DNA from 3 places in the Enterobacter sp. ECC-219 genome. Region 3 is predicted to be linked to each of the others. Evidence: predicted binding sites of a transcription regulator. Region 3 holds the regulator's gene; each other region holds the start of a gene.

Region 1 (4,224 bases), 1.7 Mb from region 3:
GACGCGCTGGTGGAGCAGGCGCTGGAAGGGGAAAACACGGCCTTGCCGACGTTTGCCGAAGCGCGGAATCAGTTCGAACTGAACTATCTGCGCAAGCTGCTGCAGATAACCAAAGGCAACGTGACCCACGCGGCGCGGATGGCCGGACGCAACCGTACAGAGTTCTATAAGCTGCTCTCACGCCACGAGCTGGAAGCAAACGATTTTAAAGAGTAGTGCCGTATGGTACTGTGAGCAACCGATTACGAAGCAGCTTACAGGCAAGAGTTTAAGGACCCACCATGAAAAAGATTGATGCGATTATTAAACCTTTCAAACTGGATGATGTACGTGAAGCGCTGGCGGAAGTCGGCATCACCGGGATGACCGTGACGGAAGTGAAAGGTTTTGGTCGTCAGAAGGGCCACACCGAGCTTTATCGTGGCGCAGAGTACATGGTCGACTTTCTGCCGAAAGTGAAAATTGAAATCGTGGTCAGCGACGATATCGTCGATACCTGCGTGGATACCATTATCCGCACGGCGCAGACGGGCAAAATTGGCGACGGGAAAATCTTTGTCTTTGACGTGGCGCGCGTGATCCGAATCCGTACCGGTGAAGAAGACGACGCGGCGATTTAAAAAAAGATTTGCCAGGCCGGGTAAGGTGAAGCCGCCACCCGACGAAAAAAAGCCCCTCGAACGAGGGGCTTTTTCATTACAGCACCTTATGCGGCCCGAAACATTCGTAATGAATGTGGTCTTTATTTACGCCCAGCTCAACCAGCTGCTTCGCGGCATACTGCATAAACGCCACCGGCCCACAGACGTAGAACTGCATCTCCGGCGCGCTAAACGCCCCTTCCATCTGGCTTAAGTTCATCAGACCTTCGCTGTCAAACCGTGCGGCTGCGCGGTCTGCTTCCGTCGGCAGGCGATACCAGGTATTTGCGGTGAAACGCGGCAGGGACGCCCCCAGCGCATTCACTTCATCCGCAAAGGCGTGCACGTCGCCGTTTTCCGCAGCATGGAACCAGTTGACCTGCGCACCGTGGTTTGCTTTCGCCAGGGTATCGAGCATCGCCAGCATAGGCGTTTGGCCGACACCCGCAGAGATCAGCGTGACCGGGGTATTGGCTTCGACGGCCATAAAGAAATCGCCCGCCGGCGCGGCCAGATGAACCACGTCGCCCACGTTGGCTTCGTTGTGCAGCCAGCTGGAAACCTGACCGCCGTCCTCGCGCTTCACCGCAATGCGGTAGCCTTTGCCGTTTGGCTTGCGGGTCAGAGAGTACTGGCGGATCTCCTGGTGCGGGAAGCCTTCAGGCTTCAGCCATACGCCCAGATACTGGCCCGGCTGGTAATCGGCCACCGGCTGTCCGTCCACCGGCTCAAATTCAAAGCTGGTGATTAATGCGCTGCGCGGCGTTTTCTCGACGATGCGGAAGGCGCGAGTGCCTTCCCAGCCGCCGTTCTTGCTGGCGTTTTCGCTGTAGATCTGCGCTTCACGGTTGATAAATACGTTTGCCAGTACGCCATAGGCTTTACCCCACGCGTCCAGCACCTCCTGGCCCGGGCTGAACATTTCGTCCAGCGTCGCCAGCAGGTGGCCGCCGACGATGTTGTACTGCTCGGGTTGGATCTGGAAGCTGGTGTGTTTCTGCGCGATTTTTTCCACCGCGGGCAGCAACGCCGCCAGGTTTTCGATATTGCTGGCGTAGGCCGCGATGGCGTTGAAAAGCGCTTCACGCTGATCGCCGTTACGCTGGTTGCTCATGTTGAAAATCTCTTTGAGCTCCGGGTTGTGCGTAAACATGCGATCGTAGAAATGGGCGGTAAGTTTAGGGCCGGTTTCCACCAGCAGGGGAATGGTGGCTTTAACGGTAGCGATGGTTTGAGCGTCGAGCATGGCAGCTTCCTTCTGATGTCACTTTAATGATGTATTTTAAATGCATCTTATAAAAAATACCCATGCTTTGTAAATGGTTCTTTGCAAGATGAAAAATATGCATCACAAACCTGAAAAGAAATCTGCTGGAAATAGCGAGATCTTTATTCCTCAAACCCTTGCGTGGCGTGAAGGAAAACGTTTGCGTAAAATCGTTTGTCAAGACCTGTTATCACAGAACTATTCAGTTATACTGTTGCCCGTCGTCCAACAGGACTGCCTTTTCAGGCCAAAATTTACTTGTTAGCTGAGTCAGGAGATGCGGATGTTAAAGCGTGAAATGAACATTGCCGATTATGATGCCGAACTGTGGCAGGCTATGGAGCAGGAAAAAGTACGTCAGGAAGAGCACATCGAACTGATCGCCTCCGAAAACTACACCAGCCCGCGCGTGATGCAGGCGCAGGGCTCTCAGCTGACCAACAAATACGCTGAAGGTTATCCGGGCAAGCGCTACTACGGCGGTTGCGAGTACGTTGATATCGTAGAGCAGCTGGCTATCGACCGTGCGAAAGCACTCTTTGGCGCTGACTACGCAAACGTCCAGCCGCACTCCGGCTCCCAGGCTAACTTCGCGGTTTACACCGCACTGCTGCAGCCGGGCGATACCGTTTTAGGAATGAATCTGGCGCAGGGCGGCCACCTGACTCACGGCTCCCCGGTTAACTTCTCCGGCAAACTGTACAACATCATCCCTTACGGTATTGATGAGTCCGGTAAAATTGACTACGAAGACATGGCGAAGCAGGCTAAAGAGCACAAGCCGAAGATGATCATCGGCGGCTTCTCCGCTTACTCCGGTATCGTTGACTGGGCAAAAATGCGTGAAATCGCAGACAGCATCGGCGCGTACCTGTTCGTTGACATGGCGCACGTTGCGGGCCTGATTGCCGCAGGCGTTTACCCGAACCCGGTTCCACACGCTCACGTTGTGACTACCACCACCCACAAAACCCTGGCAGGTCCACGCGGTGGCCTTATCCTGGCGAAAGGCGGTGACGAAGAGCTGTACAAAAAATTGAACTCCGCCGTGTTCCCAAGCGCGCAGGGCGGCCCGCTGATGCACGTTATCGCGGCAAAAGCGGTAGCGCTGAAAGAAGCGATGGAGCCAGAGTTCAAGGTTTACCAGCAGCAGGTTGCTAAGAACGCTAAAGCGATGGTGGAAGTTTTCCTGAACCGTGGCTACAAAGTGGTTTCCGGCGGGACTGAAAACCACCTGTTCCTGCTGGATCTGGTTGATAAAAACCTGACCGGTAAAGAAGCTGACGCCGCTCTGGGCCGCGCCAACATCACCGTGAACAAAAACAGCGTGCCAAACGATCCGAAGAGCCCGTTCGTGACCTCGGGTATCCGTATCGGTTCTCCGGCCGTCACTCGCCGCGGCTTTAAAGAAGCGGAAGTGAAAGAACTGGCTGGCTGGATGTGTGACGTTCTGGACAACATCAATGACGAAGCGGTTATCGAGCGCGTTAAAGGTAAAGTTCTGGATATCTGTGCACGCTTCCCGGTATACGCATAATTCCTCTGCTTTGCAGAAATAAAAAAGGCCGCGCTTGCGGCCTTTTTTTTGGTTTAACGCCGATCCAGGGAAATGGCCCCAGGCCCGACTATCGCCAGCAAAATAAAGGCGCCAGCAATACTGACGTTCTTGTAGAAATTAATCATATTCGGCACAACCGCATCACCGGTCATATCCCAGTAGTGGTGACCGATGATCGCCGTGCCCAGCGTATAGAAGACAAAGAGAACCGCGAGAGGGCGGGTGAAAAAGCCCAGCACGATCAGAATGGCGGCAGGCACTTCCATCACCACCGCAATAATGGCCGCCAGCATGGGCATCGGCGTACCCAGCGAGGTCATATACTGTACGGTGCCGCTAAATCCTGTCAGTTTCGGGTAACCAAAGATAATAAACAGTACGACAAGTGCGATACGCCCAATCAACAGCAGCAGATGACGCGACTGACCAAAGTCGAGATAACGTAGTGAGTTCATGGCAGAAATACCTCTGCAAGTGGAGTAATTTAAACGTAATACACATTTTCATTCACTGCCATAAGCCAGACGACTGCTCAATATGTTAATTTTTCGTTAATTTATAGCAGGCTATCTACTTGCTTAATTTTTATATTCTCGCCAGACTATGGCCTCCATTTCGGGAGGGATTCATGGTCTTGCATTCCACGCGCTGGCTGGCGCTCAGCTACTTCACCTACTTTTTTAGCTACGGTATTTTTCTGCCTTTCTGGAGCGTCTGGCTCAAGGGAATTGGTTTGACCCCAGAAACCATCGGTATCC
Region 2 (4,224 bases), 2.0 Mb from region 3:
GCGCAGGCCGCCGAAGCGACGTGGGAAGAACTCAAGCTGGCACTGCCCGAGCTGAACGTTGGCCTGGTTCACGGCCGCATGAAGCCTGCCGAGAAGCAGGCGGTGATGCAGTCCTTCAAACAGGGAGATCTGCATTTGCTGGTTGCGACGACGGTCATTGAAGTGGGCGTTGACGTACCCAACTCCAGCCTGATGATCATCGAAAACCCGGAGCGTCTGGGCCTTGCTCAGCTCCACCAGCTGCGCGGGCGCGTTGGCCGTGGCGCGGTAGCGTCCCACTGCGTACTGCTCTACAAAGCCCCGCTCTCAAAAACAGCCCAGATGCGGTTGCAGGTGCTGCGCGACAGCAACGACGGTTTTGTAATTGCGCAAAAAGACCTGGAGATCCGCGGCCCGGGTGAACTGTTGGGCACGCGCCAGACGGGGAACGCAGAATTCAAAGTGGCGGATTTACTGCGCGATCAGGCCATGATCCCCGAAGTTCAGCGCTTGGCTCGCCATATTCATGAACGCTACCCCGAACAGGCGGCAGCGTTAATTGAACGCTGGATGCCGGAAACCGAACGCTATTCCAACGCCTGATCTCAGGCAAACATCGGCAGCATCAGGTACAGCTTGATCACCAGCGCGTTGACGATATCAATGAAGAATGCGCCAACCATCGGGACCACCAGAAACGCCATATGCGATGGCCCGAACCGTTCGGTGATCGCCTGCATGTTGGCGATAGCCGTTGGAGTGGCTCCCAGACCAAACCCGCAGTGACCCGCCGCCAGCACCGCCGCATCGTAGTTTTTGCCCATCATGCGCCAGGTCACGAACATGGCGTACAGCGCCATAAACAGCGCCTGCACCGCCAGAATCGCCACCATCGGCAGCGCCAGCGAGGCCAGTTCCCACAGCTTGAGGCTCATCAGCGCCATCGCCAGGAACAGCGACAGGCAGACGTTGCCGAGCACCGATACCGCCCGTTCAAACACGCGGTAGAAGCCCATCAGCGCCAGACCGTTGCTCAGGATCACCCCGATAAACAGCACGCAGACAAAGGTCGGCAGCTCAAACGCGGTACCCGCCAGCCATTGCGCAACCACTTTGCCCACGGTCAGGCAGATGGCAATCATCGCGATAGTTTCAATCATCACCAGTGAGGTGATGCTGCGTCCAACGTCCGGCTTTTCGAATGCGGTCGGCACCATTTCATCGTCAGGTCTGCCGTTCGGCGTGGTGGAGTGCTTCACCAGATAACGCGCCACCGGGCCACCAATCAGGCCACCCAGCACCAGGCCAAAGGTCGCACAGGCCATCGCCACTTCCGTTGCGTTTTCAAACCCGTAGCGTTCGATGAACAGCTTGCTCCACGCGGCGCCAGTGCCGTGGCCGCCCGAAAGGGTAATCGACCCCGCCAGCAGACCCATCAGCGGATCCAGCCCCAGCAGCGTCGCCATGCCGATGCCAATGGCGTTTTGCATCAGCAGCAGCCCCACCACCACAATCAGGAATACGCCGAGCACCTTACCGCCCGAGCGCAGGCTCGCCAGGTTGGCGTTCAGGCCGATGGTGGCAAAGAAGGCCAGCATCAGCGGGTCTTTCAGGGACATATCAAAATCAATTTCCCAGCCCATGCTTTTTTTCAGTATCAGCAGGGCCAGCGCCACCAGCAGACCGCCGGCGACGGGTTCAGGGATAGTGTACTTTTTCAGAAAGGAAACGCTATGTACCAGCTTACGGCCAAGCAATAAGACCAGCGTTGCGGCAACAAGTGTCGACAACGTATCGAGATGAATCATAAAAGGCTCCTGTTTTGCGCGTGTTCCATACACACGCGGCGTTATCCTGGGCCAGTTTGCGCTCTTCATGAGCCCCCGGCGCAAAAAGTGTAATTTTTTTTCCCGATGCGTTGTAGAAAACCTGCTCACAGCAGCAGATTTTCTTCCCTTTTTTTGCTGGCAATCGTTTGCTTTTACCAGGTGGTCAGATAAAATGCCCGCTTTTCCACCGTGGGATTGCCGCCGATGTCCGTTAACACCATAGAGTCGCCTGATGCGCAACCGATTGCGCAGAAGCATAATAGCGAACTGATTTACCGCCTTGAAGACCGCCCGCCGCTTCCACAGACGCTTTTCGCCGCCTGCCAGCATCTTCTGGCGATGTTTGTTGCCGTGATCACTCCGGCGCTGCTGATCTGCCAGGCACTTGGCTTACCGGCGCAGGATACGCAGCACATCATCAGTATGTCTCTGTTCGCTTCCGGCGTGGCCTCCATTATTCAAATTAAAGCGTGGGGTCCGGTGGGCTCTGGATTATTGTCGATTCAGGGCACCAGCTTTAACTTCGTGGCACCGTTGATCATGGGCGGTACGGCGCTGAAAACCGGCGGTGCGGATGTCCCAACCATGATGGCGGCGCTGTTCGGCACCCTGATGCTGGCCAGCTGCACGGAGATGGTCATCTCCCGCGTGCTGCATCTGGCTCGCCGCGTCATTACCCCGCTGGTCTCCGGCGTGGTGGTGATGATTATCGGCCTGTCGCTGATCCAGGTGGGCCTCACCTCCATCGGCGGCGGCTATTCCGCAATGAGCGATCACACCTTCGGCGCGCCGAAAAACCTGTTGCTGGCGGGCGTAGTGCTGGCAATCATTATTCTGCTTAACCGTCAGCGTAACCCTTACCTGCGCGTCGCCTCGCTGGTGATCGCCATGGCGGCGGGCTATTTGCTGGCGTGGGCGCTGGGCATGCTGCCGGAAAACACCGCGCCGACCAACAGCGCGCTGATCACCGTACCCACGCCGCTGTACTACGGACTGGGCATTGACTGGGGCCTGCTCCTGCCGCTGATGCTGGTCTTTATGATCACCTCTCTGGAGACCATCGGCGATATCACCGCCACCTCCGACGTCTCCGAGCAGCCGGTGTCCGGCCCGCTGTACATGAAGCGTCTGAAAGGCGGCGTGCTGGCGAACGGCCTGAACTCGTTTGTCTCTGCGGTATTCAACACCTTCCCGAACTCCTGCTTCGGCCAGAACAACGGCGTGATCCAGCTGACCGGCGTGGCCAGCCGCTACGTTGGTTTTGTGGTGGCGCTCATGCTAATCGTCCTCGGCCTGTTCCCGGCGGTGAGCGGCTTTGTGCAGCACATTCCTGAGCCGGTGCTCGGCGGCGCAACGCTAGTGATGTTCGGGACTATCGCGGCCTCCGGCGTGCGTATCGTCTCCCGCGAGCCGCTGAACCGCCGCGCGATCATGATTATCGCGCTGTCGCTGGCCGTTGGCCTGGGCGTTTCCCAGCAGCCGCTGATCCTGCAGTTTGCCCCGGACTGGGTGAAAAACCTGCTCTCTTCCGGCATTGCCGCGGGCGGTATCACCGCTATCGTGCTGAACCTCGTTTTCCCGCCTGAGAAGAACTGATCTCCCTCACGGCAGGCAGTCAATGCCTGCCGTGACATCTAATTACACCATTCCCGCCTTGAGCATTGCGTATAAATCGTGCATAACTCCCTTATGTTCGTTTTGCGGGATGGAAGACCATGAAATTTATTGGAAAGCTACTCGTCTATCTTCTGGTAGCCCTGCTTATTGTGCTGCTGGCGTTCTATATTTTGCTCCAGACCCGCTGGGGCGCGGCTCAGGTCAGCAGCTGGATTACGGTGAATACCGACTACGAACTCAGTTTCGATAAAATGAATCACCGCTTTTCGTCGCCTTCCCACATCATTCTGGAAAACGTCACCTTTGGGCGGGATGGTAAACCTGCCACATTAGTTGCCAAAAAAGTCGATATTGGCCTGAGCAGCCGTCAGATCACCGATCCGCTGCACATGGGCACCATCACCCTGTTCGACGGTACGCTGAATCTCTCGCCTCAAACAGCACCGCTGCCCTTCCAGGCCGATCGTCTGCAGCTGAACAACATGGCCTTTAACAGCCCGAATACTGAATGGGACCTGAGCGCGCAAAAGGTCACGGGCGGCGTCAGCCCATGGCAGCCGGAAGCCGGCAACGTGCTGGGGAATAACGCGCAGATCCAGATGAGCGCGGGCTCGCTGACCCTGAACGGCGTACCGGCCACCAACGTGCTGATCGAGGGCCAGCTGAACGGCAAGGAGGTGGTGCTGAAAACGATTGGTGCCGACATGGCCCGTGGTTCGCTCACCGGCTCCGCCCTGCGCAACGCCGACGGGAGCTGGATTATCGACACGATGCGCCTGAACGAGATCCGCCTGCAGAG
Region 3 (4,224 bases):
GCTTAAGCCGCCGAGCCAGACTAAAAAACCTTTCCTGGGTTGCACTGTTTTATTCTCCTGAGGAGGCAGGTATACGTTGGCGCTGAGTGTAGGGAGTGCAAAGCCGCTTGTGAAACGCTAATATTTGGCGGGTGCATTCAAATTTTTTGCAGGCAGAAAATGTGGTCAGATTATTCTCTTGAAGTGGTCGATGCTGTCGCGCGTAACGGCAGCTTTAGCGGGGCGGCGCAGGAGCTACATCGCGTCCCTTCGGCTATCAGCTATACCGTACGTCAGCTTGAGGAGTGGCTGGCGGTACCGCTGTTTGAACGGCGGCATCGTGATGTGGAATTAACGCCTGCAGGGGCGTGGTTTTTGAAGGAAGGGCGTTCTGTTATCAAAAAAATGCAGATCACCCGCGAGCAGTGCCAGCAGATCGCGAACGGCTGGCGGGGACACCTTTCCATTGCGGTGGATAACATCGTTAAGCCCGAGCGCACCCGGCAGATGATTGTCGATTTCTACCGTCATTTTTCTGACGTCGAACTGTGGGTTTCGCAGGAGGTGTTCAACGGCGTCTGGGATGCGCTGGCGGACGGCAGGGCAGAGATGGCCATTGGGGCCACGCAGGCGATCCCGGTCGGGGGGCGTTACGCCTTTCGCGATATGGGTATGCTGAGCTGGAAATGCGTGGTGGCAAGCGATCATCCGCTGGCGAAGATGGGAGGGCCGCTGAGCGATGATACGCTGCGCGGCTGGCCGTCGCTGGTGCTGGAGGATACCTCCCGCTCGCTGCCCAAGCGTATCACCTGGCTTTTGGACAACCAGCGGCGGGTGGTGGCCCCTGACTGGGAATCGTCGGCGACGTGCCTCAGCGCCGGGCTCTGCGTCGCGATGGTACCCGTTCATTTTGCGCGACCGCGAATCGACACCGGTGAGTGGGTTGAGCTGGCCCTGGAGAATCCGTTCCCGGATGCGGCCTGCTGCCTCACCTGGCAACAAAATGATGTTTCGCCGGCGATGGCCTGGCTTCTGGATTATCTGGGGGACAGCGAAACGCTTAACCGGGAGTGGCTGAGGGAGCCAGCCTGACTGGCTCCGCAATGAGATTAACGACGGTAGTCGCGGAACGGGCCATCCGCAACGGAACGGCGTTCGATAAGGCGAGGGTGAACTTCAATGGACTGCGACTCTTCACGTTTGTTGACGATCCTGTCCAGCAGCATATTGAAGGCGGTTTCACCCAGCGAATCTTTCGGCTGGTGAATGGTGGTCAACGCTGGCGTGAAGAAGCGCGCGTTGCGCACGTTGTCATACCCGATCACGGAGATGTCCTGCGGGACGCGCAGACCCAGCTCATCGGCCGCACAGAGGGCGCCCATCGCCATGATGTCCCCCCCGCAGAAGACGGCGGTCGGGCGGTGCGGCTGGGAGACGATCTGCTGCATCGCGCGGTAGCCTGATTCCGGCTCAAAGTCGCCCTGCACGATCCAATTTTCCGGCACGGTAATCAGCGCTTCTTCCATCGCTTTCATAAAGCCGGCCAGACGGCCCGCGCCGGTGTTGCGCTCCAGCGGACCCGGGATCACGCCAATCTCGCGATGGCCGCGCTCAATCAGATAACGGCCGGCCATATAGCCGCCCTCAAAGGCGTTATCGATAACCGAATCGGTGAAATCCGCGCGCGCTTCGCCCCAGTCCATCACCACCATCGGAATATGGCGATACTCTTCCAGCATCGACAGCACGGATTCCGGGTACTCGGAACACATTACCAGCAGGCCATCCACGCGCTTTTGCGCCATCATCGACAGGTAGGCGCGCTGTTTTTCAATGCTGTTCCATGCGTTGCCGAGAATCAGGGTATAGCCTTTCTGGAAGCAGTTTTTCTCCACCGCTTCAATGATCTCGGCAAAATAGGCCGCTTCACTGCTGGTCGCCAGTAATCCAATGGACTTGGTGTGATTGACCTTGAGGCTGCGCGCAACCGCGCTTGGCGAATAGTGCAGCTCTTTGATCGCTGCCCAGACCGCGTTGCGCGTCTCTTCCGCCACGAAGCGGGTTTTGTTAATTACATGTGATACGGTTGTAGTGGAAACGTTTGCGCGTTTTGCTACGTCTTTAATTGTTGCCATTAAATGTCACTCCAGACCATATCCTAAGCTCCTGAAAAACTTGAAGGTAAACGTTTGCCTTCTCTCACCCTTATCACGCAATTTTGGATTGCGGCACGCCAGGAAAACGACACGGGACGTCAGGAGGGGGTCAATGGCCGGTACGCTAATAAATTTAGCGTGGAATTTTGGCCTATCTTGATGAAAAGGGGAAGAGGTAAAGTGGTTATCAGTATAAATCCAGGAAGATTTTTGACGGAATCTGTGCAAAAATGAGCAAGCTCACTTTTCGTGGGGGGATTAAAAGGAGAAAAATTGATGAGTTCCGATCTGAAGTTTTCGCTGTTCACCACCGTTGTTGTGCTGGCTCTGATTGTCGCGGCCGGTCTGACGGCTGCGCTGCACTGATTTACGCGGAGGGAGAGCCTTCTCCCTCCCCATCGCCGCGATTGTTACTTCTCTGGCAAAAATCTTTTGCCATTTTGTTAACTTCTCATTTTTTGTGATTGATGTCATGCTTTCCGCTTCTTTGTTCTGTGTCACCACATGACACGGCATCCGGAGTTGACGCATGAAAATCAATTTTCCCCTGCTGGCCCTGGCGATTGGCGCTTTTGGGATTGGCACCACTGAATTCTCCCCGATGGGGTTACTGCCTGTTATTGCCCGGGGCGTAGACGTCTCGATCCCTGCGGCAGGCATGTTAATCAGCGCCTACGCCATCGGCGTGATGGTGGGGGCGCCGCTGATGACGCTTCTGCTTTCTCACCGGGCGCGCCGCAATGCGCTGATTTTCCTGATGGCGATTTTCACTCTGGGCAACGTGCTTTCGGCCATTTCGCCGGACTACACCACCCTGATGCTGTCGCGCATTCTGACCAGCCTGAACCACGGCGCGTTCTTTGGGCTGGGCTCGGTCGTGGCCGCAAGCGTAGTGCCAAAACACAAGCAGGCAAGCGCTGTAGCGACCATGTTTATGGGGCTGACGATTGCCAACATTGGCGGGGTGCCGGCGGCAACCTGGCTGGGGGAAGCGATCGGCTGGCGTATGTCCTTCCTGGCGACGGCCGGGCTGGGCGTGGTCGCAATGGTGGCGTTGTTCTTCTCTCTGCCGAAAGGAAGAGCAGGAGAACGTCCGGAAGTGCGTAAAGAGCTGGCGGTGCTGATGCGCCCGCAGGTGCTCTCCGCGCTGCTCACCACGGTGCTGGGGGCAGGGGCGATGTTTACCCTCTACACCTATATTTCACCGGTGCTGCACGATATCACCCACGCAACGCCTCTTTTCGTTACCGCGATGCTGGTGCTGATTGGCGTCGGCTTCTCGATCGGCAACTATCTCGGCGGGAAATTTGCTGACCGTTCCGTGAGCGGGACGCTGAAAGGCTTCTTAACCCTGCTGATTGTCATTATGGTTGCTATCCCGTGGCTGGCGCGTAATGAGTTCGGAGCGGCGATTGCGATGGTCGTCTGGGGGGCCGCAACCTTTGCCGTGGTGCCGCCGCTGCAGATGCGCGTGATGCGTGTCGCCCATGAGGCGCCGGGCCTCTCGTCTTCCGTGAATATCGGGGCGTTCAATCTCGGCAATGCGCTGGGCGCAGCTGCCGGAGGTGCCGTGATTTCAGGTGGTCTGGGGTACAGTTTTGTGCCGGTGATGGGGGCCATTATTGCAGCGCTCGGCCTGCTGCTGGTAATGATGTCCGGCCGTAAACAGCCTGAAGCCGTTTGCACGGCGGAATAAGCAAAAACGCAGAAGGGCGAACCCTTCTGCGTGTCTTTTACGCGGCGAAATTCTTCGCGACAAATTCCCAGTTAACCAGCGCCCAGAAGTGTTCCAGGTAGTTCGGGCGCGCGTTGCGGTAATCAATGTAGTAAGCGTGTTCCCACACGTCCACGGTCATCAGCGGCGTAGCGCTGGTGGTCAGCGGGGTGCCCGCGTTAGACGTGGACACGATAGCCAGTTTGCCATCCGCCTCTTTTACCAGCCACGTCCAGCCAGAACCGAAGTTCTTGATGGCTGCATCGGTAAACTTCGTCTTAAACTCGGCGAAGCTGCCAAAAGCGGCGTTAATCGCGGCCGCCAGCTCACCGGCAGGTTCGCCACCGGCATTGGGTGCCAGGCAGTGCCAGTAGA

The links. The regulator PurR, encoded in region 3, represses purine synthesis genes. The targets are predictions, from matches to a motif close to CANGCAAACGTTTGCNTG.
Region 1: a site for PurR is predicted at 2,058-2,075, ahead of glyA (serine hydroxymethyltransferase). Genes of this name have one in related genera too.
Region 2: a site for PurR is predicted at 1,944-1,961, ahead of V1603_RS03505 (NCS2 family protein). Genes of this name have one in related genera too.

Annotation. Positions count from the first base shown of each region.
Region 1 is NZ_CP143680.1:4,443,961-4,448,184, reverse strand. It holds gene glrR (two-component system response regulator GlrR) at 1-216, shown strand, start outside; gene glnB (nitrogen regulatory protein P-II) at 282-620, shown strand; gene hmpA (NO-inducible flavohemoprotein) at 697-1,887, opposite strand; gene glyA (serine hydroxymethyltransferase) at 2,192-3,445, shown strand; gene V1603_RS21125 (DoxX family protein) at 3,499-3,921, opposite strand; gene V1603_RS21120 (3-phenylpropionate MFS transporter) at 4,095-4,224, shown strand, end outside.
Region 2 is NZ_CP143680.1:757,409-761,632, reverse strand. It holds gene recG (ATP-dependent DNA helicase RecG) at 1-582, shown strand, start outside; gene gltS (sodium/glutamate symporter) at 585-1,787, opposite strand; gene V1603_RS03505 (NCS2 family protein) at 2,013-3,404, shown strand; gene V1603_RS03500 (AsmA family protein) at 3,524-4,224, shown strand, end outside.
Region 3 is NZ_CP143680.1:2,772,171-2,776,394, forward strand. It holds gene punC (purine nucleoside transporter PunC) at 1-45, opposite strand, end outside; gene punR (DNA-binding transcriptional activator PunR) at 160-1,071, shown strand; gene purR (HTH-type transcriptional repressor PurR) at 1,089-2,114, opposite strand; gene V1603_RS13185 (YnhF family membrane protein) at 2,412-2,501, shown strand; gene V1603_RS13190 (MFS transporter) at 2,665-3,831, shown strand; gene sodB (superoxide dismutase [Fe]) at 3,869-4,224, opposite strand, start outside.